DNA from 3 places in the Metabacillus sp. Hm71 genome. Region 2 is predicted to be linked to each of the others. Evidence: riboswitches for the same ligand, from Rfam matches in the RefSeq annotation. Region 2 holds a riboswitch; each other region holds the start of a gene.
What was found. A riboswitch is a leader RNA that binds a small molecule or an ion and turns the genes downstream of it on or off. The one in region 2 is predicted to bind S-adenosylmethionine.
Positions count from the first base shown of each region.

Region 1: it holds a riboswitch for S-adenosylmethionine, as region 2 does, so the genes downstream of both, ACSVDH_RS06485 (methionine biosynthesis PLP-dependent protein) here and ACSVDH_RS16300 (hypothetical protein) in region 2, are expected to answer to the same signal.
Region 3: it holds a riboswitch for S-adenosylmethionine, as region 2 does, so the genes downstream of both, mtnW (2,3-diketo-5-methylthiopentyl-1-phosphate enolase) here and ACSVDH_RS16300 (hypothetical protein) in region 2, are expected to answer to the same signal.

Region 1 covers NZ_CM200278.1:1,294,771-1,305,204, forward strand. Annotated here, with positions in the region: gene ACSVDH_RS06470 (CocE/NonD family hydrolase) at 1-969, shown strand, start outside; gene ACSVDH_RS06475 (acetolactate synthase large subunit) at 1,487-3,118, shown strand; gene ACSVDH_RS06480 (aldehyde dehydrogenase family protein) at 3,132-4,595, shown strand; SAM riboswitch class I at 4,726-4,865, shown strand; gene ACSVDH_RS06485 (methionine biosynthesis PLP-dependent protein) at 5,225-6,349, shown strand; gene metC (cystathionine beta-lyase) at 6,336-7,520, shown strand; gene ACSVDH_RS06495 (TAXI family TRAP transporter solute-binding subunit) at 7,845-8,846, shown strand; gene ACSVDH_RS06500 (DUF1850 domain-containing protein) at 8,918-9,436, shown strand; gene ACSVDH_RS06505 (TRAP transporter permease) at 9,429-10,434, shown strand, end outside.
Region 2 covers NZ_CM200278.1:3,320,612-3,331,045, forward strand. Annotated here, with positions in the region: gene ACSVDH_RS16260 (carbon-nitrogen hydrolase family protein) at 1-75, opposite strand, end outside; gene ACSVDH_RS16265 (hypothetical protein) at 270-533, opposite strand; gene hxlR (transcriptional activator HxlR) at 705-1,067, shown strand; gene ACSVDH_RS16275 (VOC family protein) at 1,228-1,623, opposite strand; gene ACSVDH_RS16280 (SRPBCC family protein) at 1,768-2,220, opposite strand; gene ACSVDH_RS16285 (nuclear transport factor 2 family protein) at 2,376-2,774, shown strand; gene ACSVDH_RS16290 (YezD family protein) at 2,886-3,074, opposite strand; gene ACSVDH_RS16295 (RrF2 family transcriptional regulator) at 3,058-3,507, opposite strand; SAM riboswitch class I at 3,856-3,947, shown strand; gene ACSVDH_RS16300 (hypothetical protein) at 3,960-4,295, shown strand; gene ACSVDH_RS16305 (DUF445 domain-containing protein) at 4,469-5,728, opposite strand; gene ACSVDH_RS16310 (tripartite tricarboxylate transporter substrate binding protein) at 5,935-6,948, opposite strand; gene ACSVDH_RS16315 (tripartite tricarboxylate transporter permease) at 6,981-8,498, opposite strand; gene ACSVDH_RS16320 (tripartite tricarboxylate transporter TctB family protein) at 8,511-8,972, opposite strand; gene ACSVDH_RS16325 (FadR/GntR family transcriptional regulator) at 8,969-9,685, opposite strand; gene ACSVDH_RS16330 (Ldh family oxidoreductase) at 9,678-10,434, opposite strand, start outside.
Region 3 covers NZ_CM200278.1:2,110,950-2,121,383, reverse strand. Annotated here, with positions in the region: gene ACSVDH_RS09965 (MarR family winged helix-turn-helix transcriptional regulator) at 1-420, opposite strand, end outside; gene ACSVDH_RS09960 (ZIP family metal transporter) at 766-1,497, shown strand; gene ACSVDH_RS09955 (Spo0E family sporulation regulatory protein-aspartic acid phosphatase) at 1,577-1,840, opposite strand; gene ACSVDH_RS09950 (divergent polysaccharide deacetylase family protein) at 2,159-2,941, shown strand; gene abc-f (ribosomal protection-like ABC-F family protein) at 3,240-4,943, shown strand; gene mtnD (acireductone dioxygenase) at 5,016-5,552, opposite strand; gene ACSVDH_RS09935 (methylthioribulose 1-phosphate dehydratase) at 5,601-6,230, opposite strand; gene ACSVDH_RS09930 (2-hydroxy-3-keto-5-methylthiopentenyl-1-phosphate phosphatase) at 6,227-6,889, opposite strand; gene mtnW (2,3-diketo-5-methylthiopentyl-1-phosphate enolase) at 6,886-8,127, opposite strand; SAM riboswitch class I at 8,331-8,439, opposite strand; gene ACSVDH_RS09920 (pyridoxal phosphate-dependent aminotransferase) at 8,523-9,698, opposite strand; gene ACSVDH_RS09915 (carbon-nitrogen family hydrolase) at 9,801-10,434, shown strand, end outside.

The DNA of each region.
Region 1 (10,434 bases), 2.0 Mb from region 2:
GATAATTTTCTAGCTCCTACTATTGCAAACTATGTTTATTTAAAAGAGTTTGTAGATCAGCCACAAAAGTTAATGATAGGACCTTGGGCGCATGGTGATTTTAGTTCACAGATTGGGGAAAGAGGATTCGGGCAACATTCTTCCCAGGCCTGGATTGACTATAAGGAAGATTTAACAGATCTTCACCTACGTTGGTTTGATTATTGGTTAAAAGAGAAAGAAACAAATATTCTCCAAGAAAAACCTGTAAAAATCTTTGTAATGGGTACAAATACATGGCGTGAAGAAGACACATGGCCGCTTCCGCAAACTGAGTATATCCCTTTCTACTTCCATAGTAAAGGGAAAGCTAATACTAGATTTGGGGACGGTAGATTGTCCGTTGAAATGCCAAAAGAAGAACCAACAGACCGATATATTTTTGACCCATCAAACCCAGTACCAAGTATAGGTGGAGGAACACTTTTTGATCAATTGCATTCAGTTGGTCCGATTGATCAAAGAACTGTAGAAGAACGCGAAGATATTTTAGTCTATACGAGTAATGTTTTAACAGAGGCTGTTGAAGTTACAGGTCCAATTAAGGTAATTCTATATGCAAAAACCAATGCCTGCTCCACTGACTTTACAGCAAAATTAGTGGATGTTTTTCCGGATGGAACCGCTTATAATTTAACGGACGGTATTGTTCGTTCATCTTTTCGTAAAGGCTATAAAAAGGAACGTAATATTATTAAAGATCAAATTATTCCTTATGTAATCGACTTATGGGCAACGAGTAATGTATTTTTGGCAGGTCACCAAATTAGGGTTGAGATTTCATCAAGCAATTTTCCGCGTTTTGATGTAAATTTTAATAATGGTACAACTATGTTGGAAGGTAATAAGTTTAATACTGCCACCCAAACCATTTATCATAATGAGAAATACCCTTCACATATTTTGTTACCGGTTATTCCAAAATTATAAGGCCTTCAAGGAGAATTGCGCCTTTCAGCAGAAGAAAATAAAAAATTTGAAGAAAAAATGCCGGCTTCTGAAAAACATGGGTTTATAGATAACTTGGCTGATACCAAAGAAGACACTTAAGTCTTAATAAAATGTAAAAAATGGAAATTGATAAAAAATGGAGTATATAATCACATTAATTATTATACTCCATTTTTGTTAGTTCCATATTCAGGTACTTCTATGTTCGATGGTGGTGGTACAAGAATGTAAAATTTCATCAATTAATTGATTTTATTTAGAATTTATAGACACTCCCTGACATCTTCAACATTAAGTCTTCATCAATACTACTAAACCATACAATCTATGGGCCTTACCTATACATGGAATTAAAGACAGATTACCCCATTTGACTTCCCTAATTTTTTGTCCAATAAACCATTTAATCCATTATTTTTCAAAAATCAGTTTAAAAAACATCTTTTTAAGGAAACTAAAAAATAGAATCGAACTAATCTGCAAAGGGTGTTTACAAATGAGAGTTGCTGAATTATTCGTTAAATGTCTTGAACATGAGGGTGTTAAGTATATTTTTGGGATACCTGGAGAAGAAAACATCGACCTTATGGACGCACTTCTGGATTCGGATATTGAATTTATTGTAACGAGACATGAAACAAGTGCGGCCTTTATGGCTGGTACATACGGAAGGCTTACCGATAAGCCTGGTGTTTGTCTGGCGACTTTAGGGCCGGGAGCAACAAATCTTTTAACTGGTGTAGCCAATGCGAATATGGATCTGAATCCGTTAATTGCGATTACTGGTCAGGCTGGGTTAGACCGCCAACATAAAATTTCACATCAATATTATGATTTAGTTGATCTTTATGAACCGGTAACAAAATGGAATGCCCAGATTAAAAAGGCCGAGATTGTACCTGAGGTGGTTCGTAAAGCATACCATGTCGCGACAAAGGAAAAGCCGGGAGCAACACATATTGATCTTCCAGAGGATATTGCCGATATGGAGATTGAAGCATCTCCACTCGAAATTATTCATCATTCGAAATCGGAAGCAGATGATGGTGTGATCAAAGAAGCGGCAGCGATCATTGAAAAAGCAAAGCGTCCGATCATTCTGGCAGGAAATGGAATTACGAGAAGACATGCTTCAGAAAGTTTGTTAACCCTTGTTAAAAAAACAAAGATCCCTGTTGTCCATACGTTTATGGGGAAAGGGGCGCTATCGTGGAAAAACGAGCTTAGCTTGCTTACAGCGGGAATGGGCGGCAATGATTATATTACGTGCGGTTTTAATCAATCTGATTTAATTATTGCGATAGGCTTTGATATGGCAGAATACCCTCCGGAAAACTGGAATCCGGAAGCAAAGACACCTATTTTGCACATCGACACAGAAGAGGCTGAAACAGATGCCCATTATCCAGTCAAATTAAATGTCATTGGTGATATCAATGAAAATATAAAGAAGCTAAATGAGGTCGTTTCCTCAATGGAACGAAATAATGATTGGGTATTAAGTGTTCGCAAGCAAGCAATAGATGAGCTTGAGCAATTTAAAGATGACGAAAGCTTTCCGGTAAAGCCGCAAAAAATCATTTCCGATTTACGTTCTGTGCTAAACGAAGAGGATATTGTGATTTCTGATGTCGGTGCCCATAAAATGTGGATGGCGAGAATGTATCATACGTATCAGCCTAATACTTGTCTGATTTCAAATGGACTTGCCTCAATGGGGATTGCGGTTCCTGGAGCGATCGCGGCAAAGCTTGTCCACCCTGAGCGAAATGTCGTAGCAGTCTGCGGTGATGGATCCTTCCAGATGACAGGTGCAGAGCTTGAAACAGCGAAACGTCTAAATCTCCCTATAATTGTTTTACTTTGGAGAGATGAAGGGTATGGTCTGATTGAATGGCATCAGCAGAAAAAGTTTAAGCGTTCTTCTTATATTAAATTTGGAAACCCTGATTTTATCCAGCTGGCAAAAGCATATGGCTTTGAAGCGATTCAAATCCAAAAGGGTGGAGAGTTAAAGCAAGCGTTAGAAAAAGCTATTGCAATGAAAAAGCCAGTCTTAATTGATTGCCCGGTTGATTACAGTGAAAACATGAAATTAACGGAGAAGCTTGGAAAAATTCTTTGCTAGGATAGGAGGAAGCATGATGCGATACGGATCTATCATTAATGGTCAAGAACGGAACGAAAACAATCGTGAAACACTGGCTGTTCATAACCCTTATAATCAAGACAAAGTTGGAGAACTTGCGTTAGCGACTCGTACAGATCTTGAAGAGGCGGTCAATAATAGCTTTGAAACCTTTCATTCGACCATGAAATTTATGCCTGCTCATAAACGCTCTGACATCTTAAGACGGACTGCCGATCTTTTGACAGAAAGAGCAGAGGAATTTGCGGAAACGATCGTGCAGGAAGCAGGAAAACCAATCAAGTACAGCCGCGATGAGATTAACCGCTCCATTCAGGTTTTGCGTTTCGCCTCAGAGCTTGCCAAGAATATTACTGGTGAAGTTCTTCCGATGGATGCGGCAATTGGCGGTGAAAGCCGAATGGGGTTTGTTAAACGAATTCCGCTGGGTGTTGTGGGTGCCATCACTCCTTTTAACTTTCCTTTAAATTTGTCCCTTCATAAACTTGCACCAGCAATTGCAGCCGGAAACACAATTGTTTTTAAACCTGCTGAAAAAACACCTATTTCCGCCTATAAGCTCGTGAAGCTATTTCAAGAGGCTGGTCTTCCAGATGGAGTATTAAACCTGTTAATGGGAACAGGAGAAGAGGTTGGTGAACCGCTTGTCACACATGAAAAGGTTCATAAAATTACCTTTACCGGAAGCTTGCCGGTAGGAAGGAAAATTCGCGAGTCAGCAGGCTTCAAAAAAGTAACGTTGGAATTAGGCTCCAATTCGCCAAATATTTTGTTTGAAGACGCTCATATCGAAAGTGCTGTGAAAGAATTAGTAAAAGGTGCTTTCGCTTTTTCAGGACAAGTATGTATCTCAGCACAAAGAGTGTATGTTCATAAGAGCATTTATGAGCCATTTTTGTCAGAATATATAAAGCAAACGAGTGCCTTGAAAATTGGTGATCCGAAGGAAGAAGACACAGAGATCGGCCCAATGATTACCGAAAAAGAAGCAAAGCGGGCTAAGCAATGGATCGATGATGCGGTTGAAAAAGGGGCAAAAATCGAAACAGGCGGAGAACGCAACGGAACGGTACTTGCGCCAACGATCATGACAAATGTGGATCGAAATATGAAAATTATTGCTGAGGAAGTTTTTGCCCCAATTGTATCTGTCATTCCTTTCGAGAGCGAGGAGGAAGTCATTGGATATGCCAATGATTCGATTTATGGCTTGCAAGCAGGTGTTTTTACAAGGGATATTGATCGGGCAATGCGCGTTGCAGACCAATTGGAAATGGGCGGTGTGTGGATTAATGAAATCTCGACATATCGTCAGGATAATCACCCGTACGGCGGTGTCAAGCAAAGCGGTATTGGCAAAGAGGGAATTAAATACGCCATTGAAGATATGACAGAAATGAAATTTATCGGAATCAAATTAACTACAAATCATGAAAGAGATGCCTCCTTCGGGTGAGGCATCTCTTTCATGTCCTTCTAAATTGAAAAAATTGTCGAAGATATCAAACTATTGCAATAATATTATTGCAATCTTTACTTGAATCATGTAAAGTAGTAAAAAAAGTAAACGATAAAAATTTCATACATTCTTATCAAGAGAGGCAGAGGGACTGGCCCAATGAAGCCTCAGCAACCGGTCAAAACGAGTGAAGATCTGGTGAATATTAATTTTGCTATGTTTAAAGCGAGGCTCTATGTTGTTTTTTACAGCACGGGCAGATAATGGAAAATGACTCGAACAAAGCGCCTTTGTTTGTTCGAAGCATTTTTCATTATCTGCCCCAAGCTTGCCAAAGCAAGCCGCAAGCACTTGCGTGCTGTAAAAAACCAAACAACACTATTTAAAAGCCTCCTAATTTCAACATGTAAAATCAACGATTTCATAACCACCAAGATCTTCCGAGTGCCAAGGTGCTAAATCCAGCAAGCCACACCAGCATTATGCTTGAGAGATAAGAAGAAGCGCATCCAAATACACAGTCTTCTTCTTAACGGGGAAGACTTTTTATTTTATTTAAAAGTCTAAAAATGCTTCCTCTCATGATCATAATCTAGAAAAATAACTCACTTAGGATGGTGACAGACATGAATCAACGAATTGAAACGAAATTAGCACAAATCGGCAATCGCAGTGAAAATGTTACAGGTACGGTAAATCCCCCTGTTTATTTTTCAACAGCCTATCGACATGCAGGAATTGGAGAATCTACAGGCTTTGATTATATACGTACTGGAAACCCGACACGATTATTAGTGGAAAAAGCAATCGCTGATTTAGAACACGGTGACCGCGGCTTTGCCTTCAGCTCAGGGATGGCTGCGATCCAAACGATTATGGCCCTCTTTCAGAGCGGTGACGAACTAATCGTATCTTCTGACCTGTATGGCGGGACATATCGTTTATTTGAAAGAGAGTGGAAAAAATATGGCTTATCCTTTCAATATGATGACTTTACAAACCCGGCTGAAACAGAAAAATTAATTTCTGAAAAAACGAAGGCTTTATTTATCGAAACACCGACAAATCCTTTAATGCAGGAAGCTGATATTAAGGCACTTGCTGCAGTAGCAAAAAAACACAATTTATTAGTGATCGTCGATAACACGTTCTATACACCTGTTATTCAAACACCAATTCTAGATGGCGCGGACATCGTCATCCATAGTGCGACCAAATATTTAGGCGGACATAATGATGTGCTGGCCGGCCTTGTCGTGACAAAGGGAGAACAATTAAGCGAAGAGTTTTTCCAGCATCAAAATGCGATTGGTGCCGTGTTATCTCCATTTGATTCCTGGTTATTAATGCGCGGCATGAAGACCTTGTCGCTGCGGATGAGACAGCATGAGCAAAATGCCAAAGCTGTTGCTAGCTTTTTAGAGGAGCATCCAGATGTGCGGGATGTTTTATATCCAGGTAAGGGTGGAATGTTGTCATTCCGTTTACAGGATGAGGCATGGGTAAATCCATTTTTAAAGAGTCTTAAGACGATTACATTTGCAGAGAGCTTAGGTGGAATCGAAAGCTTTATTACGTATCCGGCGACACAAACGCATATGGATATTCCAGAGGAAATTCGAATTGCCAATGGCGTCTGTAATAGGCTGTTACGTTTCTCAGTAGGTGTTGAACACGCAGAGGATATTATGGAAGATTTAGCGCAAAGCTTTAAACAGATGAAAGGGGCTGAAACTGTTGAGCAATCATGAGTGGTCGTTTCAAACAAAGCTGCTGCACAATGAAGCAAAGGTAGACCTAGGGACAGGAGCGGTAAGTGTACCGATCCACCATTCCTCAACCTTTCATCAATTTGATGTTGATAAATTTGGAAAATATGACTATGCACGTTCAGGCAATCCAACTCGTGAAGCGCTTGAGCAGGCAATTGCTGAATTAGAAGGCGGAACAAGAGGACTAGCTTTTTCTTCAGGAATGGCGGCTATTTCAACCGCGTTTCTGCTGCTTTCTCAAGGGGACCATGTCCTTGTGACCGAAGATGTGTATGGCGGAACGTTTCGAATTATCACCGATGTTTTAACGAGATTCGGCATTGAGCATACATTTGTTGATATGACAGATCTTCATCAAGTTGCATCAGAAATTCGTCCAAATACAAAGGTTATTTATATGGAAACACCTTCAAATCCATTGCTAAAGGTGACAGATATTCGCGGTATTGTTAATCTTGCAAAAGCGAATGGCTGTCTAACCTTTTTGGATAACACCTTTTTAACACCGGAGCTGCAAAGACCTCTGGAATTAGGTGTTGATGTTGTTTTACACAGTGCGACAAAGTTTTTAGCAGGCCATAGTGATGTACTCGCTGGACTTGCTGTTGTGAAGGATGCTGAAATAGGAGAACGACTATATAAGCTGCAAAATGCATTTGGTGCTGTGTTAGGTGTACAGGATGCTTGGCTTGTATTAAGAGGGTTAAAAACCTTGCATGTACGCCTAAAGCAATCCTCTGAATCAGCACTTAAACTAGCAAAGTTTTTAAGTGAGCATCCGAAAGTAGAAGAAGTTTACTATCCAGGACTAAGCTTTCACCCTGGCTATGAAACACAACGATATCAAGCCGAAGGAGCCGGTGCGGTTCTCTCATTTAAACTAGCAGATGGGGAAGCAGTGAAAACACTCGTTCAAAACGTTAAGCTCCCGGTATTTGCTGTAAGCTTAGGGGCGGTAGAATCGATTCTATCCTATCCAGCGAAAATGTCTCATGCGGCAATGCCTCCAGAGGAACGTGAAAAACGCGGAATCTCAGATGGGCTGCTTAGACTAAGCGTAGGCTTGGAAAATGTGGATGATTTAATCAAGGATTTTGCAGAGGCGCTCGAGAAGCTGCCACAGATAAATAGAAAAGAAAGTGTTCGATAAAGCTGGCTCATTTGGGTCAGTTTTTTTTTGAAGGATACCAAAAAATAAATGTAAAATAATGTTACAAGAATAAAGACAAGAACTTCTTTAATAGATCATACTAGATTTATACATAGAGTTGGTGAAAAATAGAATGTTTATACGAAAATAGTGTTTTTCATGAGTTGAGGTAAAAAAAATTAATAAGGCTGACCTGCTAAATTACTTGATTTTTTGACAAGAAACCGCTTGTTTTCAAAATTATCGTAATTGACAGTTTTATTGTTTCATATGTTAAGATAAGATTGTATGCTTTTACACTATATAACAAAAGGGGGAAATTTTATGAAAAAGAGTCACAAGGGACTTTTGTTTGTGATGTTGTTGACACTTTCCATGTTGATAGCAGCATGCGGCAGCGGCGGCAATGAAAGTGCGTCAGGTGGCGAAGGCTCAAGCAGCAACGAGGGAGGAAGCCAAAACTTAAGCTTATTAACAGGTGGTACAGGCGGTACATACTATCCACTTGGTGGACAAATTGGAAAAATTATTTCTGATAATACCGATGCGCAAATTACACCACAAACCTCTGGTGCTTCTGCAGAAAACATGGATACGTTGAGAGCTGGAGAGGCGGAGCTTGCATTCTCACAAACGGATATTGCAGCATATGCAATTGAAGGAAAAGAAATGTTTGAAGGGGATCCAATTGATAATATTCAAGCAATCGGATCACTTTATCCTGAAACTGTACAACTTGTGACAACAGCAGATAGCGGAATAAAATCTGTTGAGGATCTTAAAGGGAAAGCAGTTTCAGTAGGTGCACCTGGATCTGGCGCCTATATTAATGCAATGCAAATTTTAGAGATTCATGGGTTAACAGTTGATGATATTAAAGCACAGAACCTTTCATTTGATGAGTCAACAGATGGAATTCAATCAGGCACAATTGATGCGGCATTTGTTACGGCAGGTACTCCAACTGGTGCTGTAGAAGCATTATCTGCACAAAATGATGTTGTGATAGTGCCATTAGAAGATGATAAAATTCAAAGTTTGATTGAGAAATATCCTTACTATTCAGAAGAAACGATTGCAAGCGGAACGTACAATATTAAATCTGATGTAAAAACAGTTGCGGTTAAAGCAATGTTAGTTGTTTCAAAGGATCTTGATGAAAATTTAGTTTATGAAATGACAAAAGCATTGTATGACAATACAGATAAGATTACTCATGCTAAAGGTGAATTCATTACAACAGAAACAGCACTTGAAGGCTTAGGGAAAATGGAGCTTCACCCAGGTGCAGCGAAATACTTTGAAGAAAAAGGTGTTTCCAAGTAAAATATTTATTAGTCGGTAGATCGCCCTGCGATCTATCGATTTCCTTTTTCGTTTTTTAGGTGGGATAATCATTGAGAAATAAATGGATGACTGGTGTGCTTTTTTTGGTCACCATGCTCCTTTTCAGCGCATTTTTGTTTTTCTTTCCTTATAAACAAGTGATTGCGTTTACATATGAGGATAAAGGGCAATTACTTGCCTATTTGTCGCTTAAACAGGACAAATCCTTTCAAATACAGTATACACATTCCATCCATCTTTCGGATGTATTTGAATCATATCGTTTATCGGCTAAACATATCGTTCAAACAGAGCTTTCCTATGAAGATTTTGCGGTCGGAATGCCTTCTAATGCAGAAGGGGATGAGGTGTTTGAGGAAGTTGATGGAAGATACTATATAAGGAATATGAATCGTTCTTTTCCATTTATTGATTTGAGAATTGGACAAGTTAGAGCGAATCATCGACTTATTTATAAAGATAAGACATATACATTATCAAACTACATAAAGCCTGGAACATGGGTAAGAATTTCTGTCACAAAATTATCGATATGGCAACAATTGAAAGGAGTGAGCATCAATGGCTGAAAAAGAAGAAATGAAAGTATTAACGGAAGAAGAGCAGCAAGCACTGATTGAAAAATATGATGTAGAAGCTGGAACGAGGAAACTTACCGGGATCTTAGGATGGATCGCTTTTATTGGATTACTGGCATTCTCTTTATTTCAATTATATACAGCAGTTTTTGGTGTTTTTACCGCACAAATCCAACGGACAGTGCACTTAGGCTTTGCGCTATCTTTAATCTTCTTGCTCTTTCCGGCAAATCGAAAGAAAAAGCAGAAAGGTAAGCTGCAAATTGCTTGGTACGATATCATCTTAGCTATTTTAAGTATTGGTGTTGGAGCATATTGGCCAATCTTTTTTGAAGATCTTGTCATGAGTGTTGGAAGGCTCGACACGCTTGATTTTGCTGTTGGCTTGATTGCAATCCTATTAGTCTTGGAGGCAACTAGACGTGCGGTTGGCTTGCCAATTACGATCATTGCAGTGATCTTTTTGCTGTACGGCATTTATGGAGCTTATATGCCAGGGTTTCTCGGACACAGAGGTTTAACTTTAGAAAGACTCGTTCAAACGATGTTCTTTACAACAGAAGGGATATTAGGAACACCATTAGCTGTTTCGTCAACTTTTATCTTCCTTTTCTTATTGTTTGGTTCGTTTTTGATTAAAACAGGTGTTGGTCAATATTTTAATGATTTATCTATTGCGATTGCAGGCAGAAGGATTGGCGGACCTGCAAAGGTGGCCATTTTCTCAAGTGCTCTTCAAGGTACGATCAGCGGAAGTTCAGTTGCCAATGTTGTTACCTCAGGTGCTTTCACCATTCCAATGATGAAAAATCTTGGCTATAAGAAGGAATTTGCGGGAGCAGTAGAGGCTTCAGCTTCAACTGGCGGGCAATTGATGCCGCCAATTATGGGGGCTGCAGCATTTCTAATGGTTGAATTTATCGGAAATGGGATCACCTATTGGGATATTGCAAAAGCTGCTGCAATACCAGCGGTCCTTTATTTTGCTG
Region 2 (10,434 bases):
AACCTGCTTTGCAAATTGATCAAACGATGTAATCGTACGAAGTTGATATTGTACGGCAGATACTCTTAACTTCATTTATTCAACCTACTTTCATATCTAAATATCTAAGGAGATAAAACATTATTAATTTATACAAACTAATGACATTATGAAATAAATGAATAAAATTAACAAGTACCTACTTTTTTGTTACTTGGTTACTTGGAGGATACTAAAGGAAAACAAAGAAAATAGCCGGGCTATTTTACCGGCTACAAATATTTTGCGAGTTAATGGTATAAAGCTTTAATTGAATTTAGATCTTCTAATAATTGCTTGATTTCCTGCCTTGTAAATAATACAGGCATTTGATCATAAAGTGTAAGGACTTGTCCATCCTCTTCCTGCTGATGCTTACTCAAGTATTCATATAAAGCATTTAGTTGTTGTTCCTTAAGTGTTGTTTCTGTAGAAAAGGACTTTATTTCTTGTAAAGCAAATTCGTTTTTATCCTTATCAAACTCACCTGAAATAATGCCGCCTGATATTTTCATTTCAACACTCCCACATTTTTACCGCCCTTATGGTTTTATATTAATATATTACCCATATCGAGCAAAAGATATCGATTTTTTCAAAGTAGAAACAGACAGAGAATAACGATTATAATGATAAAGTACATATATTAATGGATCGTGGTTTGAAAATGGCAAGGGGGAAGTTGAATGGAAAAATATTTAAATCAATCATTTAATTGTGAAAAGGAATTAACCCTTTCGATTATCGGCGGTAAATGGAAGATGATAATCATCTGGCATCTAGGGAAAGAAGGGACAAAAAGATTTAGTGAATTGAAGGCTCTTTTGCCGAATATTACGCAAAAAATGTTTACGAACCAATTAAGAGAACTGGAAGAAGACCATATCATTCATCGAAAAGTCTACCCTGTAGTTCCGCCAAGAGTAGAGTACTCATTAAAGGAGCATGGACGAACGCTTATGCCGATCTTGGAATCGATGTATGAATGGGGAAAAGATTATATGGAAACGGTTGTTAAAGCAGAAGCAGATGATGAGAATTCTGTTTGATCATTTCTTTATTCATAAAGCAATAAATTTCATAAAAGGTGCCTGCCCCTTTGTCGGTTAACTCTGTTGGTCTATGAGGTGCAGGCACTAAAATTAAGTTAGCAATGTAGCGGATTCATTCTTGTTATGTAAGTGAACAGCAATCTAGGCCTTTCCGATTCTATTTTGCGTTCTCATCTGGTTGGTGAATGCCAAATACATTTCCCTCGGTATCAGCATAGTAACCCTGCCACGCCATTCCAGGCAGTGCATATTTAGGCAAGGCAACCTGTCCTCCATTTTTTAGAATTTCCGCCTCAATCGAATCATAATCTTCCACACTGATTGTACAAGTATAGCCATTTAAAGGCTGGTTCTTTTCCGGAGGAGGACCTTGTCGTTTCATTAAAGCTCCGTTAATTCCAAGCTCATTTGCATCACCCGTTACAGCTCCAAAATAAGGCATTCCAGCGTATTCGCTCCAATCTTCAAATGACCAGCCAAATACTTCTCCATAAAACGTTTTAGCCCGTTCCATGTCATCTACATGAATTTCAAAATGAACTAATCTTCCCATGATTTCCTCCTTATTTTTCGAACCAGATTTTTTGATTCTCAAACCATTCGTATGTAATTTCTACCTTTGGTCTTGCTAATCCTTCTTTATAATTGAAATAATATGGAAATCTATTCAGGAATCGTAAGAGACTGTCCTATACACTCATTTCTCCAGATATCTCTTCAATGCATCCAAATCTTTCGCACAGGCTTTTTTAAAGGTACCAGCCATCATTTTCCCAAAAAATTTCGCGAAACCAGTAAGCCCATTTATCTCACCATTCAACGTAATCTCAGTATGATCACCGGATGAAGCAAGTATGTATGTAAATACGAATTCTCCTTTCCCCGTTGTTCCTTTCGTGCCATCACAGCGAAGGACAATTTTATCAGGTTCTTTAAGCTCGACAACTTCAAAATGTTCAGTAGCTTCTTGTCCAAACATTCTTCTAGTTTCCAGCCACTGACTTCCCACTTGCAAAGGACCTTCATCTAATCGCTCTATTCCCACTAATCCTTGCATCCACTGCTTCGCAGAATCAAGATCAAGTAAACCATTATAGGCCATTTGTTTGGAAACTTTGAAGGATCTTTTCACTTCAAATTGAATACTCAAGGTATATTTCTCCTCCTTACATTTTTTCAAAAAGTATATCATACAACCATACTAGTTTATCCTATTATTGTTCCAGCGATTGACATAGAATTTTATTTATCATAAACGTCTATTCATTCTAATATGTAAATTTTTGAAAAGAAAGGATGATTTAAATGAATACAGAACAGTCGCCTACTTCGACAAATTCCCTCAAAGAAAAAGCAGTATCTTTTCTGCAGTTAGTAGCATCAGGAAACGTTCCGGAAGCATACGAGAGATACATAAGCCCTGATTTTCGTCACCACAATCCCTATTTCCGTGGTGATGCAGACTCTCTTATGATTGCGATGGAAGAAAATGCAGCAAAAAATCCTCACAAGATTCTTGAGGTCAAACTTGCTATTCAAGAAAAAGATACCGTTGCTGTTCACTCCCATGTCAAGCAAAATCCAGATGATCTTGGAGGAGCTGTTGTCCATATCTTTCGTTTTCTGGATAACCAAATTGTTGAATTGTGGGATATCGGTCAGCCTATTCCAAAGGATTCCCCCAATGAGAACGGTATGTTTTAAGGTACTAGCGTGAATTTTTTGCTATACAATTCTAAAAATGAAAACACGCTTCTTTTTTGTTAAATCGCAGTCAAAAAAGAGGCGTGTCTTCATTTTTTATAATCTAATAGACTAGTTAGTATTTAAATTTTTTAATCTCTCATTACTTTTCTTCATAGCAAAACGGTACTTCTCACCTTTTTCAATTTGTGTGACTTGAGAATCATGAACGGTAATTTGCACGGTCCCATATTCGATATTTTCAAGAAAACTGACGATTTTATCGATCACAGCCTGATCTATTTTAGTTTTTGAAGCCAACTAAATCATCCCCTTTAAATAAATTCAATTTGTTTAAAAGCAAATCTTCAAGAGTCGTACGGTCAAGAACATAGGCTATCGTATCCCTGACTAAAGACCAAAGCGGCTTTAATTGACATCCTGCTTCCAATGGACATGGCTCATATTTTGTAATCGATGCACAGCTCATTGGGGATAATGGTCCTTCTAATCTTCGAATCACTTCACCAATGTTAATTTGGTCTGCCTCTTTATGAAGGAAATATCCTCCCCGCGCTCCCCTTTTGCTTTTTACGAAATCCAATTTTTTTAATTGAAGTAATATTTGCTCTAAATAGTTGATCGTAACAAGGGTCTTATCTGAGATTTCCTGAATGGTCATGACCTGCCCTTGTTGTTGACCTAAAACCAATAAAGCCCTTAATGCGTACTCTCCTTTACTAGAAACCTTCATTTTCTCCTCCTATAAAGTTGAGTGATTTAGTCAACTTTTATCCGTTCATTATTTGTTGAGCAAAATAGTCGACATTAATTTATGATTCAATGAATAGTAATACTGCCTCTGTTAATTCCGACATTACCTATTGGTTATATTTGTTTTATTTATCATATGATGAAAGTTTAGAAAAATCAACCATTTTATTGAATTTTCATATCATTGATCTCACATCAGTCATACATGATCTTGTTCTAATACGGGTTTTTATAATAACTGTTGTATGCCTTTTAATAAAGAAAGCAACCTCAAACAAATCAATTGACAATTCCAATTAATCCGATTATTATAATGAGAAATAAAATCATCTTATCAAGAGAGGTGGAGGAACTGGTCCTGCGAAACCTCAGCAACCACAGTGTTTTTTTCTGTAAGGTGCTAATTCCAGCAGATAAGAAAGGAGAATGTTTATGAGCATTCATGAAATGCAGCTAGAGGTAAATGATTATTTAGATTTGTATCTTTTTGCAGGTCAGATAGGGGATCCTTTGTGGCAGGAAGAAATAATTGAAAAGCTAAAAACCATCCAAACTAAAAAAAAACTAAATCAATCAATATTGCTAAACAAATTTTTAAAAAGATATAAGGAATTAAATGAAGAAATTCTTTTTATTTATCATCAAAACAAACATCCATCTTGCCATCTTTACTTAGATGGCAAATTACGAAAACTCAAGCGACAGCGTCTGATAGTAGAACGCCAAATTCGGTGGATTCAGTCTTCATCATGGTCGAATTATTCTTAGGTTCATAATGATTTTGATTTTTTATGTGGAATACATTTTAGTAAAATTGAAAAAGGCGTGTAAACGGTAAAAGTTATACATGCCATTTTTTCTTTTATAAACTAAACTTAAATTTATTTTCATTAAAAACAAAAGGACACAGTATGGAACGATACTCTTAAATACGAGTAAACCTATGATACTAAACTAAACAAAGCTTGTACTCCTGTAAGGAGAATCCCTATGATAAAACCACAAACTGCCCCATTAACACGAATCCATTGAAGATCTTTTCCTATATGATTTTCCATCATATCGATCAGTGTTTCAGTGTCTAATTTATCCAAATTCTCCTGTACCAGATTGCCGATTTGTGAATGATTATTTTCAATGAAAACAGTTATTTGTTTTTGGATCCAGTGATCAATATCTTTGTTATTCTCCTGAATAATGGATAGTAAACGATTCTTCAATGGAATAAGATAGGTATCAATAAAATCTTCGTCATCTACGAAATCTAATACTTTTTGTTGTATTTTCCGCAGACTTTCCGTTATCGTTTGATCAGGCTGCCATTTCGCTAGAAGCTGATTTTTCCATTTCTCAGCTCCCTCCACTAACTCCCTATTATCATTCAAACCTTGAATCTCTTTTCTAAAATATAAAAGTAAAGCTTCTCGATTTGGCTCTCCCTCGTTTTGCAAACTCTTTACGACACTTAGTAATAGGTTCTGCACAATTTGACCCAGTTTTTCCTCACTAAGTAGACTTTGTATCGATTTTAGCGCAAACTGAAGCATTCCATCTGCTTCAATTTTGTTGATGACATTCATGGAAACGGTACCTAATCGCTGACTGGTTTGTTCTTGTCGTAACCAATGATCTGCTTTTTTTAACATGTGATCCAAAGCTTTCTTATCTATCTCTTCTTTAAGTAGCTGTGAGCTTATGACTTGAAGGACATTTCCCATTTCCATATTTGAAAGTGTCTCTATGATATGTTTTTTAATGAATGGTGTTAGCTTTTCAACTACTATGTAGCCAATCATTTTCTTGAGCAGCTTAATAAGAGCTTTTCTAAATGTATCATTTTGCAGCTGTTTTTCGATCATTGCCATTAGTTTGTCTGCAAAAGGAATGTTTTTTACTTTTTCCTGGATGCTTTCCTTAGAAAGCCAGTCATTTTTCAATATTGAAACAAGTGCATTTGACATTCTTTTACGATTCTTTGGCAGTAAAGCGGTATGGGGGATTGGTAATCCAAGCGGATGGCGAAACAGAGCAGTAACAGCAAACCAATCAGCTAAACCGCCAACAAGCCCCGCTTCAAAACCTCCATGTAATAAATCAATCCAAAGTGACCCATCAAATGGGATGGTTGCTATATAACCTACTCCCATAATCATTAATGAATATCTAGCAATTTTTTTTGATTCTTTTGTTTTTGGTGACATCCTATTCCCTCATTTTTAAATGATTTCCACATTTACTATACCTAATTACTTAACAAATTTCATCATAGTTCGTTAAAATGTCTTTTTAAGTGAAGGAAATGGACAACATATTTCATTTATGACAACCAACAATTAAAAATGGGTATTTTTCCTTTTAAATAGAAAAATAGCGTGTGTCAATTCACACGCCATCAATTTAGAAAATATTATTTCCTGATCCCTGTTTCTTCCGCAATTTTTGTATATCGATCTGTTTCTTCTTTTACATCTTTTGTGAACTCATCAGAATTTAAATAGGAAGGTGACAGCTTTATTTTTTCCAATTGCTTGATAAACTGCTGGTCATTTTCCATTTTTTGAACGGTTTGATCCCACTTTTCTACGATTTCATCTGGCGTATTAGCTGGAAACGACAAACCCGTCCACCATTTGACTGTTAAACCTTCAAAGCCTTCTTCTTTCACTGTCGGCACTTCTGGAAATAGAGGACTTCTCTCATCCGACTGAACAGCAAGCAGTTTAATTTTACCTGCTTCTACAAGCGGAGCAAATTCCCCAACTGTATGGACCGCAAGAATGACATGTCCACCTGCCACCTTTGCCGCAGAGTCTGATGCCCCCTCAGATGAAACCATTGATGTTTTCTTAAAATCGACTCCTAATGTATTAAGCCACTCCGCTGCCCCAAAAGAGGAAAAACCAGCTGGACCAACACTGGCCCATGTTAACTCAGCGGGATTAGCCTTTACCCATTCTGAAAACTCCTTGAAATTTTCCCATTCTGCATCAGCCTTTACAGCATAGGCAAGTGTACCTTCAGCAATTCTGGCTGCAAATTTGTTGTCCTTGCTTGTGATTGTAGGATTGGAATTTCCTGCTTCATACATAGTTGTCGAGGAATTGTTGTTAACTAATACTGTATATCCATCTGCCTTTGCCTCTTTTAACGCATATTGTGCACCGATGATTCCACCTCCGCCAGGTTTGTTTGTCACAACAACCGGCTGATCCCATTCTTGGCTTACATAATCAGCAACAGCACGTGCTGCCAGATCAACACCGCCACCAGCTGCAAAAGGAACGACGAGCTCGATTTGCCTAGTAGGGTAGTCGATACTATCACTGGATTTATTGGCCGTTGATGTTGAATTTGCCCCGCATCCTGATAGAAATACAGTCGTTAATAGAAAACCAGCGAAGATCGATTGTAATTTTTTCATGATAAATAACCTCCCAGATAAGATCTTTATTTTTAAGAGAATTCCATTTGTTCCCCTGTTTCTTGCATAATTCTATTTTTCGTTCTTTTCATTAAAAAGATTGAAAAAATTAAAAATACCACAGCAACTAATAGAATCGTTAAGGAGATTGGTCTTTGTATAAAGATAAGTAGATTTCCCGATGACATTTCCATTGATTGTAAAAAAGAGCTCTCTATTTTCGGTCCAAGGACAGAGCATAAAACAAATGGAATGATGGGCCATTGGTATTTATTGAATACATAACCCAAAACGCCAAAAATAATGGCAACAACTACATCAAACATACTATTTCTCACAGAATATGCACCAAGGATGCTAATTAATAAAATAATGGGAGCTAATATTCCAAAAGGAACCTCCGTCAGCTTTGCCCACACCCCGACCAAAGGCAGATTCAATACTAATAAAATGACATTCCCGATAAACATACTGGCAATAACTAGCCACACCATTTCGCTATTCTGTTCAAATAGAATGGGTCCAGGTGTCAGTCCATAAATCATTAGAGCTGCTAATAGTACCGCTAAAGGCGGCGATGCAGGTATACCTAATGATAAAAGGGGAATAAACCCGCCTGAACTTGTTGCATTATTAGCTGATTCCGGTCCTGCCACCCCTTCTATTGCACCTTTCCCGAATTTTTCAGGATGCTTTGAGACTTTCTTTTCTAGATCATAGGATAAAAACGATGTAATCGTGGCTGAAATTCCTGGTAAAACGCCAAGGAAAAAACCAAGTAAACTCCCCCTTATAATCGGATATTTACTCACACTAATGTCTTTTTTCGTCGGAAAGACCCCTTTTATCTTTACATGTTTCTTTGTACTGCGTTTTTCTTCTAGTCCTTTTAAAACTTCTGAGATGGCAAAGAGACCAATAATTATGCTGATCATTTCAAAACCGCCTGTTAGAAAGCTGAATCCATAATCAAATCTGGGCATACCAGTGGTAACACCAATTCCAACTAAAGAAAACAAAAATCCAAATAACCCCATAATGAACGATTTTTTAAATGAGAAGCCTGTTAAATTAAACAGGACAAGCAATGCAATGAGCATTAGGGTAAAATATTCCGGCGGACCAAACTTTAAAGCTTGATCTGCTAAAATCGGAGCGAATAGAACAAGTCCTATCAATCCAATAATTCCAGCCATAAAAGACCCTATAGCAGCTATTCCAAGTGCAGCTCCAGCTCTTCCTTCCATAGCAAGCGGATAACCATCCAACGTTGCAGGTACGGATGAAGACTCGCCAGGAATATTCATTAAGATTGCTGTCGTTGATCCGCCATACATGGAGCCATAATAAATCCCGGCCATCATCATGAGTCCTTGAGCAGGATCAAGCATCGTTGTTACTGGCAAAAGGACGGCAATGGCTGAAGTTGGACCTAATCCGGGAAGAACGCCAACTAGTGTCCCGAGTAATGAACCAATTAAGACAATCAGCAAATTAGACGGAGTTATCACTTCACTAAGACCATTTAATAGATAAACAATTGATTCCACATAACTCCCTCCTTATAGTGTAAACATACCGATTGGAAACGGAGTTTTAAGCAAAATGATAAATAATAAATAAAAGACAGCTGTCATCACTCCTCCAATCAGGATAGAAATCAGCCAACGATAGTTTCCAATTAGTCTGATTAAGCTGACAGAGACTAGCAAAGTGCTGATTACATAACCTGCTGCTGCAATCAGAAAGCTATAGAGTAATAGGATGAAAATAGAGGCAATTAAGACTTTCCGCGTTTTTCGATTTACTAAATCAGCCTTTTTACGATCTGTTTTTCTTTCAAAAACTAAACTTATGCCAAACACCACTAGAAGAATACCAATTATTCCTGGGAAAACATGATCACCAATTAAAAGTCCCTGACCATATGAATTCAATTTGCTAGCTTCATATAGCGATAATAAACCGAAAAGTATAGCAAGAAATCCGCCAATAGTTTGTTCGCTCAATATCTTGCTTGTCATAGCTTACCTCCTTCCAATTCCTTTTTTAAAGTCTGCTCGACACTTTGTAAATGTTTCTCCATATATTCCTTTGCTTTAACTGAATCACGTTTTTTCATCATTTCAACAATCTGAATATGCTCCTGCCAAGAGTCGTATATTCGATCAGGAATTTTAGTTGTCTCCTGTCTCACTTTATTAAAAAAGCCTGTTAGACTGTTCATAATTCGGAATGCAATGGCATTATGTGATAGCTCTGCAATCTTTGTATGAAACGTGTGATCTCTTTCGGACAATATACGATCATTCACCTTATTTTTGTTTAATAAAAGGACAGTCTCTTTTACAAACTGATAAAGCTCATCAATCTGGTTATCTGAAGCCCGCTCAACAGACCAGATGACAGCACTCGTTTCAATTAATCTCCTTATTTCAAATAAATCAGATAATTGATCACTTCTAATGAAATATTGATCAGTTAAATTTGCTAAATTCTTACCTCCATCTGCAACAAAAGCTCCGTGTCCATGCTTTATCTCAATAAAACCAAGTGTTGAAAGAATCTTATAGGATTCTCGAACAGTATTACGACTCACATTAAATGTAAGGGAGAGATCCCTCTCTGACGGGAGCTTTTCCCCTGGCATAAGCTTTTGTTCTTGAATAAGTGCCTTTATTTCTTCTACGATTCTACTAGGTACGGTTGATCGATCAAACTTTACATGTTCAAACATCGCATTTCCCTATTTCAAAGGGATTTTCGATATTGAAACGTCTCGCTAAAAGACTTAGGTCCTTTACAACTTCAGGAGATAAGTTTATCCCCGAAGATAAATGTTTTTGATAGGATTTTTCCCTTCTTTCACCTGGATAGAAGATGGTATCTGTACCGTCTTTTTTAGGAACTTCTTTTAATTCGATGAGCATATTTTTAACAAGACTTGTAAAATATTCATATGGTATGAATTTTTCAACATCAATGAGAATAAAGAAATGTCCGACGTTTGATTGTTGGTGATGATCATGATATATGTTTTGGACATGCGGACCATATGCAGCTCCGGTTAAAATACCTGTTAGGATTTCAATTGCTAATGCCCAGCCATATCCCTTAACACCACCTGAAGGAAGAATCGCCCCATTGATTGCTGCAGTTGGATCTTCTGTATCTAAACCGTTTTGATCGATTGCCCATCCCTTTGGTATGCTTTTCCCTTCCTTTGCAGCCTCAATGATTTTTCCTCTCGCTACTACGCTTGCGGACATATCAATAATGACATTTGGCAAGTCTTTTACAGGAAACCCAAACCCGACTGGATTCGTGCCGAAAAAAGCTTTTTTTCCTCCCCATGGCGGAATTCCTGGCGGAGAATTTGTCATGACGATGGAGACAAGACCTTCCTCACAAGCTATTTGACAATAATAGGATGCACACCCAAAATGATTGCTATTTCGTATGGCGACAGCTGCAATTCCTGTTTCC
Region 3 (10,434 bases), 1.2 Mb from region 2:
TACTTTTTTAAGAAGCTCTGTGACCAATTTTTTTTCCTCATCAGAAAGGACGCTTACAATTTCATTGATCCTTTCTTGATGCGGTGGGAAAATTTCTTCGATCAACTGCTTCCCTTTATCAGTAATTTGTGCGTGTGTGACTCTTCGATCTTTTGGGCACGCTCTTCGTACAAGCAAGCCTTTTTGCTCTAATTTATCCACTACATAGGTAATACTTCCGCTTGCCAGTAAAATTTTCCCTCCTATTTGCTGTAAAGGCTGATCACCTTTATGATAAAGAAGCTCTAATACCGCAAACTCTGTAGGGTTTAAATTAAATGTTGATATATGCTTATTTACCACATCGTTAAATGCTCGATGTGCACGTGAAAGAACGATAAAGAACTTTAATGATTCTTCAATTTGATTTGATTTTTCCATTTCAACTCAATCCTTTAATAATTATCTTGAATTCAAAACAATTTTATTTCTATAATAGAGGAACATTTCCATCAAGTCAATATTTTATATTCTTTTTTGTTTGCAAACTTTTATGATGAATAATAGATGGTATCTATCATTATCTTATACATTTACATAAATGACTATAAATAAAAGGTGAGATTGCCCAAGTTTTTGTGTAAATCCCATACCATTCATGTCATTTTCATCACTATATTTGCATAGAATTTTATACATTGTTTCAATTTTGAATATTTCCGCGCTATAATAATTCATATGGATGAATTATTGCAAAGGTATTATCATTCAAAGGAGCATACATATATGTCTGGCGTTTTATTAGGTAGTATATTATCTGCATTATCTACAGGATTAGGAGCCCTCCCTATTTTGTTCTTACAAGGCACGATCACCCATCGTTGGCGTGATATTTTACTAGCATTTACTGCGGGGATTATGATGACAGCTGCAATGCTTGGGTTAATTCCAGAATCATTAAAATATGGCGGTGTACTGGAAGTTTCGATTGGTTTATTTTTAGGTGTGCTTATTTTAACAACATTGGAAAAGGCGATTCCACATATTGATTTAGAACATACCAAAAGCGGTATTAAATTCGACGAAAAGGCAATGCTGATTATCGCAGCGATTACCTTGCATAATTTGCCTGAAGGATTATCAGTTGGGGTTAGCTATGCCTCTGACATAAGTGATACAGGAAACTTAATTGCATTTGCAATCGGATTACAAAATGCACCGGAAGGATTTTTAGTTGCCTTGTTTTTAATTAACCAGAATATCGGCAAAGCAAAAGCATTTTTAATCTCCACAGCAACAGGAGCGGTGGAAATTGTCGCATCTCTGCTTGGTTTTAATCTAACCAATATTGTAAGTTTCCTTGTCCCATATGGTCTATCCTTTGCAGCAGGTGCGATGCTGTTTATAATTTATAAAGAGCTCATTCCTGAAAGCCATGGTGATGGTAATGAACGAAATGCAACCTATTCATTTATCACCGGGATCTTATTTATGGTGATTTTAATTAATAGCTTTTAATGGATTCGACAAAAAAAGAGACTGTCTTAAAAGGGTTTTACCTCCCATTTCGACAGTCTCTTTGCACTGAAAACTCAGCTTATTTTTCAATGAACTGAAGAGAATAATTGTCCGCTAGTGTCCAGCTTGTCATTGTATGGACAAATTCATAAAATGGATCTATTGTACCTTCCTTTTCTTCTATAAGAATAAGTTGATATTTATTTAAAAGCTTGTCCAAATCTTGACTACACTTTAAAGCTGAATCACTTGTTAAGCCCTCTGTATTTGCAGTCTCAATCATTTCTTGTCTCTTATTGTTAATTGTTTCAAGAAGCTTTTCTTTTAATCGATCACGATTCATCGAGAGCCCCTCCTTGTATTTAGGTAAGTTTTATTTAATTCTTTGGATAAAACTTACTTACTTTTGTAAGTATTACAGATTTTGCCAAGTTTGTAAATACTTTTGCATATTTTGACAATCTTTTAGTCACATTACTTTGACATTTTTCAACGATCCTCATTTATTTACTTGTTACTCTATTCCCATTCCATTCCAAATTTAAACTCTTATATTAAATAATGTATTCAGAAAGACATGTTTTTTCAATTCCTGGTTAGACTATTCAAAAACCAATTATCCTTTAGCGGTACAAGCAGGGTATAGCAAGGAGACATGTGTATGAAAATGCTTCTATTACTCGGATTCCTTTTCACAACATTTATGCCGTTAGAAATACATGCAGCAAACAATCAACAAGTCCGTGAGGAAAAACATGTTGCGATTGTCATTGATGACTTTGGTAACGGGATGAAGGGCACTGAAGAAATATTGTCATTACCAATTCCACTTACTGTAGCTGTCATGCCCTTTCTTTCAACAACTGAAAAGGATGCAAACCTTGCCTTTGCAAAGGGGCATGAGGTGATTGTTCACCTTCCAATGGAGCCGTTACATGGTAAAAAAAGCTGGCTGGGACCTGGTGCGATAACAACAGATTTATCAGATGGCGAAATAAGAGAACGAGTGAATAAAGCAATTGATGCTGTTCCTCATGCAGTAGGAATGAACAATCATATGGGATCAAAGGTAACAGCAGATAGGCGTATTATGAGAATCATTTTGGAGGTTTGCAAAGAAAGAGGCCTATATTATTTAGATAGTAAAACAACTGGTAAAAGTGTTGTTGCAGATTTGGCAATGGAACTCGATGTTCCCTATTTAGAAAATGAGCTTTTTTTTGATGAGCAATATACAATCGCTCATATAACGAAACAAGCAAATCTGTTAATGAATAAAATAGCGATGGATAATGAAATTATTGCCATTGGCCATGTTGGAATTGCAGGGGAAAAAACAGCTTCTGTACTTAAGCAATATATCCCTATGGTTAAACAAAAGGCAGAAGCAGTTACACTTTCAAAATTAATTTTTGATCCAGAAGAAGTGACAGACTTAGATTAAGAAAAAATGGAAAAAAATTTCACTACTATTGCATTTTTGTTTATTTCTTCATATACTATTTTTATATGAATGATCGAAAGGGTGAATGTTGAAGCAATGAAGTTCTAATCTTTTTTCTTAGGCCATTATATTCAATGATTTGAAATATAACGAAACCTAGAGAAATTGGATTAGTCTGCCATTCTTCAACATATACATGAAACAGCAAAAATTGATAATTAGTTGGTCACTTTTTGTTTATATCATTATGTATATTTTGGCATGTCAAATCTCTCTAGGCTCATAGGGAGGTTTTTTTATGTTTATGTTACAAGTGAGAAATCTAAAAAAGGTTTTTGGTGAAAAAATCGTATTAAACGATCTTTCATTTGATCTTTATAAAGGTGAGCGAATCGGCCTTGTTGGATCTAATGGAGCTGGAAAAACAACCTTGGCAAATATACTATATGGAAGCTTAGCACCTGATGAGGGAAACATAAAAAGAAACAATGATTTACGGATAGGATACCTGCTGCAATCAGTTGATTATTCTGTAAATGATTTCAACTATTTATCCGCTGAATTTCTTGAAAGTGCAAGTGAATTAGGTTTAAATAAAATACAAACTTGGGAGCAGGAACGTTTTCATCATTTAAGCGGCGGTGAAAAACTAAAAATTGCCTTAGCGCAAATCTGGTCGTCAAATCCTGATATTCTCATTTTAGACGAACCAACCAATCATCTTGATTTTCAAGGAGTCCATTGGTTAATTAGCCAGCTTGAAAATTTCCGCGGTACTGTCATCATCATTTCGCATGATCGTTTTTTCTTGGATAAAACAGTTACCAAAATATTTGACTTAGACCATGGAAAATTAACGGAATATAATGGTAATTATTCTGCTTACCGTAAGGAAAAGAAAAAACGTTACGAAGACCAATTACATCAATATGAAGTTCAACAAAAATATAAAGCAAATGTGGAAAGCCAGATCACTCAGCTACAACAATGGTCTGGAAAAGCGCATCGAACCATGCGAGATCAAGAAGGCTTTAAAGAATATCATGGCGTAAAGGCAAAGAAGATTGATAAAGCAATTAAATCAAAAATGAAGAGATTGAATAAAGAGCTTGAAAAAAATAAAATTGAAATACCTCAAGAAGAGAAAAAGGTTCGCTTTCAATTTGAAACGAATAGAAAACGAGGAAAGAGAATTGTTGAAGCCAAACATCTTACTAAAATGTTCGGAGACAGGTTTCTTTTTAAAGACAGCCATTTTTATGTAAATCATAGCGAGCGAATTGGAATCGTTGGACCAAACGGATCTGGAAAAACGACTTTCCTAAACATGCTTTTGGAAAAAGAGACATTAACGTCTGGTGAATTAATAAAAAGTCCTTCCTTAAAAATCGCTTACTTAAGCCAAGATGTTGCTGACATGGCTCTGTCTCAAACAGGGATTGAAGCATTGCAAATTACTGCAAAGGATAAGCTGTTTCAAGCGAGAACCATCCTTGCAAATATGGGGATGAAGGCAGATAAAATCTCGCAACAAATTGGCACACTCAGCTTAGGTGAACGCACTCGGATTAAACTAACCAATATGTTAATGAGCGAATATGACGTGTTGATATTAGATGAACCAACCAATCATTTAGATTTAGCCAGCCGTGAGCAATTAGAAGAAACATTAAGTGAGTTTACCGGAACAATCCTCATTGTCTCACACGATTATTATTTTATGAATAAGCTCTGTGATAAACTTCTCGTTATTGAAGAGCAAAAAATCAAGCGAGTAGAAATGAATCTCGAGCAATACGAATTGAAAAAACAGCAGCAAAAAGCCAGCCCAAACAAACAGCAATTGGAAGAGGAATTATTGCGTATAAATACCAAAATATCTGCTGTTCTTGGTGAATTAAGCCTGCTTACACCAGAAACAGATAAATATAAGGAGTTAGATGCTGCATTTACAGCTCTGACAAATAGAAAACGTGAAGTAAATAAAAAGCTTGGTCTCTAACTAATTGATCACTACGTGCTATACTATAGAAAAAAGCGTAGAGTTTAAGCAACACCTCTACGCTTTTTAAAATTATTTATTAACTTCTTCTTGATAAGGGTGCGCCACCCATCCTTCTGTTTCAATAAATAGCCGAACAGCTACAACTTGGCGATCGTCCATCAATGTGAAGAAATGTGGATTTCCTTCAGGTACAGAAATGACATCCCCTGCTTCAAGCTCAACATCAAAATAGCCTGTTTCTTCATCACCTTTAATGATAAAAATGCCATGTCCGGCAGTAATAGCTCGAACTTCATCTTCTGTATGAGTATGTACTTGTTCAAATTTTTTGAGCAAGTCCTCTAAGTTTGGCGTAGCATCTGATAATGCAACAATATCCCAGGTTTTATATCCTCTTCTCTCAGCTAAATCTTCAATCTCTTCTTTGTAAGTTGTCAAGATTTCTTCTTTTTCTTGATCAGTTAAAACAAACTTATCCTTTAAAGCAGCCGGAAGTTTATTTATATCCCAATGTTCATATAATACACCTTGTTTTTCTAAGAAGCTTAAAACATTATCATGACCTTGAATCACTTCTTTTGTATTTCTAACTTTGATCACTGCCATTTTCCTTCTCCTCCATTTTAAATAATATGTTATATTAATCAGGATTAACTATTTGTTCAGCATAAGGTTTTTGCAGGTGAGCAGCTTTAAATGATAGGAAAACAAAAATTCACTCGCTTCTAAGTATTTTTTAGCTTCCAATGCATCTCTTCCCCATACAGTAATTCCATGATTTCTTATTAGAACAGCGCCAGCATCTTCGTTTACAAATTGCGTGAATTCAGCGGCTAAGGTTGGAATATGTGCATGATTATAAATAATTGGGATGGTAAATTCAGCATCTTCATCCCACAATCCATATGCCTTAATGATTTCTACCCCTTTAAACGTAATACATCCTTTGTCACCATAAAGTTCAGAAATGACATTATTGTCAACTGTATGAACATGCAGGCTGCACCCAGCATTTGTTTTGTTAAAAACCTCTACATGAAGCAGTGTCTCTGCAGAAGGCTTTAAATGAGTGTTCTCAACTGGCAGACCTTGGCCATCTACAAGCAGGAAATCCTCTTTTGTTTCCTTCGTCTTATCCTTCCCGCTAGCTGTTACAAGAAAGCTGAGGGGGTGATCATCAACCTTTATGGCTAAATTACCACTAGTACCAGGAAACCAATCACGGTTAGCTAACACTCTTTTTATATCAGCAAGTTCTTCCCATCTTTGGTCCAATAGGCTCATGCTTTCACCTCCTCAAGGGAATCTAACACTTGAATCACATCATAAAAGGTTGTAAACGCTCGATGTGGCAGCTGTAAGTCTTTCGATTTTTCCAATAATAAATCCCTTGCTATCACGAGATCTGCCAGCTTTGCAGCTTGTAAATCTGTTATTGAATCGCCAATGACTATTTTGCCTTGTTCATTATCTGTTAACCTTTTAATAAGAGAAGGTTTACAGCAGCCGCAATCATTTTTACAAGTTTCATCACAGCTATACGGCCATTCAATCTGGATCATTTCCTGTGAAAAATCCGCTCTGTTACAATAAATTTGTTTCTCATCCACCAAACCGTTAAGGAGCGGATAAACAAAAAAGTCAATTCCCCCGCTTACGATGTATAGAGGAATATGGTTATCTTTCGTATATTGGACAAACTCTTCAAATCCTGAACGAATTTTTGCATGAGTTAAAATAAACTCGATAATCTCATTTTTTAATGAAGATGGCAGCAGCTTAAACATGCTGCCTACACCTTCTTTTACAGATATCCTTTGTGAAAGAACATCATCTTTAAGCTCATTCCATTCAGGAGGCGCAAATCTTTTCATGATCGCAATAATGTTATCCGTTTCCGTGATCGTTCCATCAAAATCACAGATAATTGCTTTGTTGATCATTTGCTCACCTCTTTTGCACCCCAGAGGTCAATGGCAAGATTAAGATCTGCACTTTCCGTTGCCGCTTCATGTAATGAAACCCCAGAGAGCACAGCATCAATTGCCGCACGAAATGCTTGTCCGCCTCCTATTGCTCCGTTTGGATGCCCATGAACTCCGCCGCCTGCATTAATCACTGAATCTTTACCAAAATCATGGATTAAGAGTGGTACAAGTCCCGGATGAATGCCGGCAGAAGGTACAGGGAATGACTGCTTATATGTTTCCTCATGTAAACAATTTGCAGCAATACCTAACGCTTCTTCACGATCCAATGCAACACTTCCGTACGGAGACGGAAATAAAGAAAAATCTGCTCCAGCGACACGCAAAAGTTTTCCAAGCAAAAGCGAGCTTGAAAAGCCGTAAAGACTTGAAGCTGTTGAAGCTCCGCTTACAGCTGGATGCGCCATAATTGGAATCGAAATATCAGGATCTTCAGCCAAACTTTGCAGCACATCAAGACCATAGGCAAACACATTGAATAATAACACATTCGCCCCAAGCTCAACCGCACGCATTGCTTTGTCTTTTAATTCGAATGTTTTTCCAGATAAATTGACTGCATATAATGCCTTGTGGCCTGTTTCTTCAAAGACATTTCGCAACACCTCTTTACCTGCGATTATTCTATCTTCAAAAGGTGTTAACGGATTATCAAACAAGATCTCATCGTCCTTGACTAAATCAACGCCGCCTAATACCTGCTGTTTTAGCTGCTCCTTCAAATACGTAAGGTCTCTCCCAATCACGCCTTTAAAAATACTCATCAACAGAGGTCTGTCATAGACACCAAGTAAATCGCGAATCCCAGAAACACCAAATTTAGGACCAGGAAAAGCTTTCTTGACTTCATCTGAAAATTCTAAATCTATTAACTTCACTTCTCCATCTAGTGAAAGCTTGCCAAAAACAGTCGTTAAAATGGCAGGAAGATCATGACTATAATTTAAACTAGGATAAGCAATTTTCAGCTTTCCAATCGTAACACGTTTCCCTAAATAGTGATTTGTATTTTCACAATTTTCTAGTTGCACGACTTCTAATACTCGACCTTTATGTGCTTTTAACTGTTCCTGCTCAAGCAATGGAAGATCTGTCCAGGACCCGACTGTTAAACCTAAAGCAATCCCTTCCGCTTTTTTATTTAAATCTCCTTTAGCATCATGAACAAGATAAGTAGCAATTACTTCACTCACTTAAAACCCTACTTTCTTAAAACACTTTTAGATTTTCTGAATTTTTTTATTTATCATTCTTATAGTACCACTTTTTATAAAGGCATGCTTCTTAAAACAATTCCTATTTCTTGAACAATTATGGCTGTATACAAACTAAAACAGCCTCTTCGATACTCATAGATATCGAAGAGGCTGTTACAAGCATGAATAACAAGCATATCTCCTTATCTATCAGCATAATGCTGCAAGAATTAGCACCGTGCTTAAATCCATCTTAAGTCGGTTGCCGGGCTTCATAGGGCTAGTCCCTCCACCTGCTCTTGATAAGAACGAAACGTTCATAATAATCATTAAATTTTGTGAAATTACTAAGGATTATGACAGAACATTTTCCAACTGTCAATAATGATTTTTTAAAACAGGTTTAAAGCTTTTATTCGCTCAGCAGCTTCCGCCAGTCTTTCTTCAGAAGTTAAAAGACCAATCCTTACATAGCCTTCACCATGTTCACCAAAACCGATCCCGGGCGCAACAACAACATGCGCCCTCTCTAATAAATAATCAGCGAAAGCCTCTGATGATTCAAACTGACTTGGCACTCGCAGCCAAGCAAAGAAAGAACCGGCTGGAGCCGTTACATCCCAACCAATTTCTGCCAACGCCTTTATAAAAACATTTCTTCGTGATTCATAAAGAACATTTAACTCTTCAACACATGATTGAGAGCTTAATAAAGCATGTGCAGCAGCCTCCTGGATCGCACTAAAAACACTGACATACAGATGATCCTGTAAAAGATTGAGCGCCTCGATAACAGAAGGATTTCCGACAGCAAACGCAATCCGCCACCCTGCCATATTAAAGGATTTTGAAAAAGTATAGATTTCAATTCCAACCTCTTTTGCTCCTTTTGTTTGTAAAAAGCTCATTGGCTGCTTACCGTCAAATCCTATAGCTCCATATGCAAAATCATGAACAACACAAATATCATTCTCTCCCGCAAATTTTACTGTCTCTTCGAAAAATTCCTTTGTAGCAGTAGCCCCGGTTGGATTGTTTGGATAATTTAAAAACATCAGTTTTGCTTGTTTCACCGCTTCCTTCGACAAGCTATGATAATCAGGTAAAAATTGATTTTCACTAATGAGCGGCATCATTTCCATTTTTGCTCTCGCAAGCTCAACACCTGACCAATAATCAGGATAGCCCGGGTCTGGTACAAGTACAATATCACCAGGATTTAATAAACATTGCGGAACCTCAACAAGACCTGCCTTTCCCCCGAAGAGAATTGCCACCTCTGTTTCCGGCTCGATTTCCACTCCATATTCCCGTTTATAAAAGGCTGCAACCGCCTCTTTTAGGAACAACTGCCCCCGGAAAGGCGAATATTTATGGTAAGCCGAATTTTCAACCGCTTTTTGCATCGCTTTAACAATATGATCTGGTGTGGGTTGATCGGGATTTCCTTGACCTAAATTGATCACATCATGTCCTTGTTCAACTATTTTGTTAACCTTTGCAACTAGGCTAGCAAAAAATTGCTTTGGCAATGACTTTAATAGATGTGATTGTTCATAGTTTTTCATTTTTAACACCTACTCAAAAAATTCTTGAAATTCTAGTCACAAATCATATATTGTTAGAATCAACTTGTAAAGTAAAATTTTTAAAATGAAGGTGTGATTTAAATGAAACCTATCATAACTTGCATACAATTAGATATTAAATTTGGTGATCCATCTTTTAATTATCGACAAGTAGAAGAAAAAGTGGCATCGATTATTGAAAAAGAAAAACCATCCATTATTGTTCTTCCTGAGCTTTGGACGACGGGATATGATTTAACGCGTTTAGATGAAATTGCCGATGAAAACGGCGAACAAACGAGAAAATTCATTAGTGAACTTGCGAAAAAATATCGAGTTAACATCGTTGGAGGTTCTGTAGCCAAAAAGGTGGAAGATCAAATAACAAACACGATGTACATATTCGATCATCAAGGGGAATTGGTTAACGAATATAGTAAGCTCCATTTATTTAAATTAATGGATGAACATCATTACTTAACAGCGGGAACTGAAAAAGGTTTGTTTAACATTGCTGACATACATTGTGCTGGTGTAATCTGCTATGATATTCGTTTTCCCGAATGGATTCGCGCCCATACAACAAGAGGTGCAGAAGTATTATTTGTCGTAGCAGAATGGCCGCTGCTGCGACTCCATCACTGGAGAACACTGCTATTAAGCCGTGCAATTGAAAATCAGTGCTATGTTGTAGCCTGTAATCGCGCCGGCTCTGATCCAAATAATGAATTCGCCG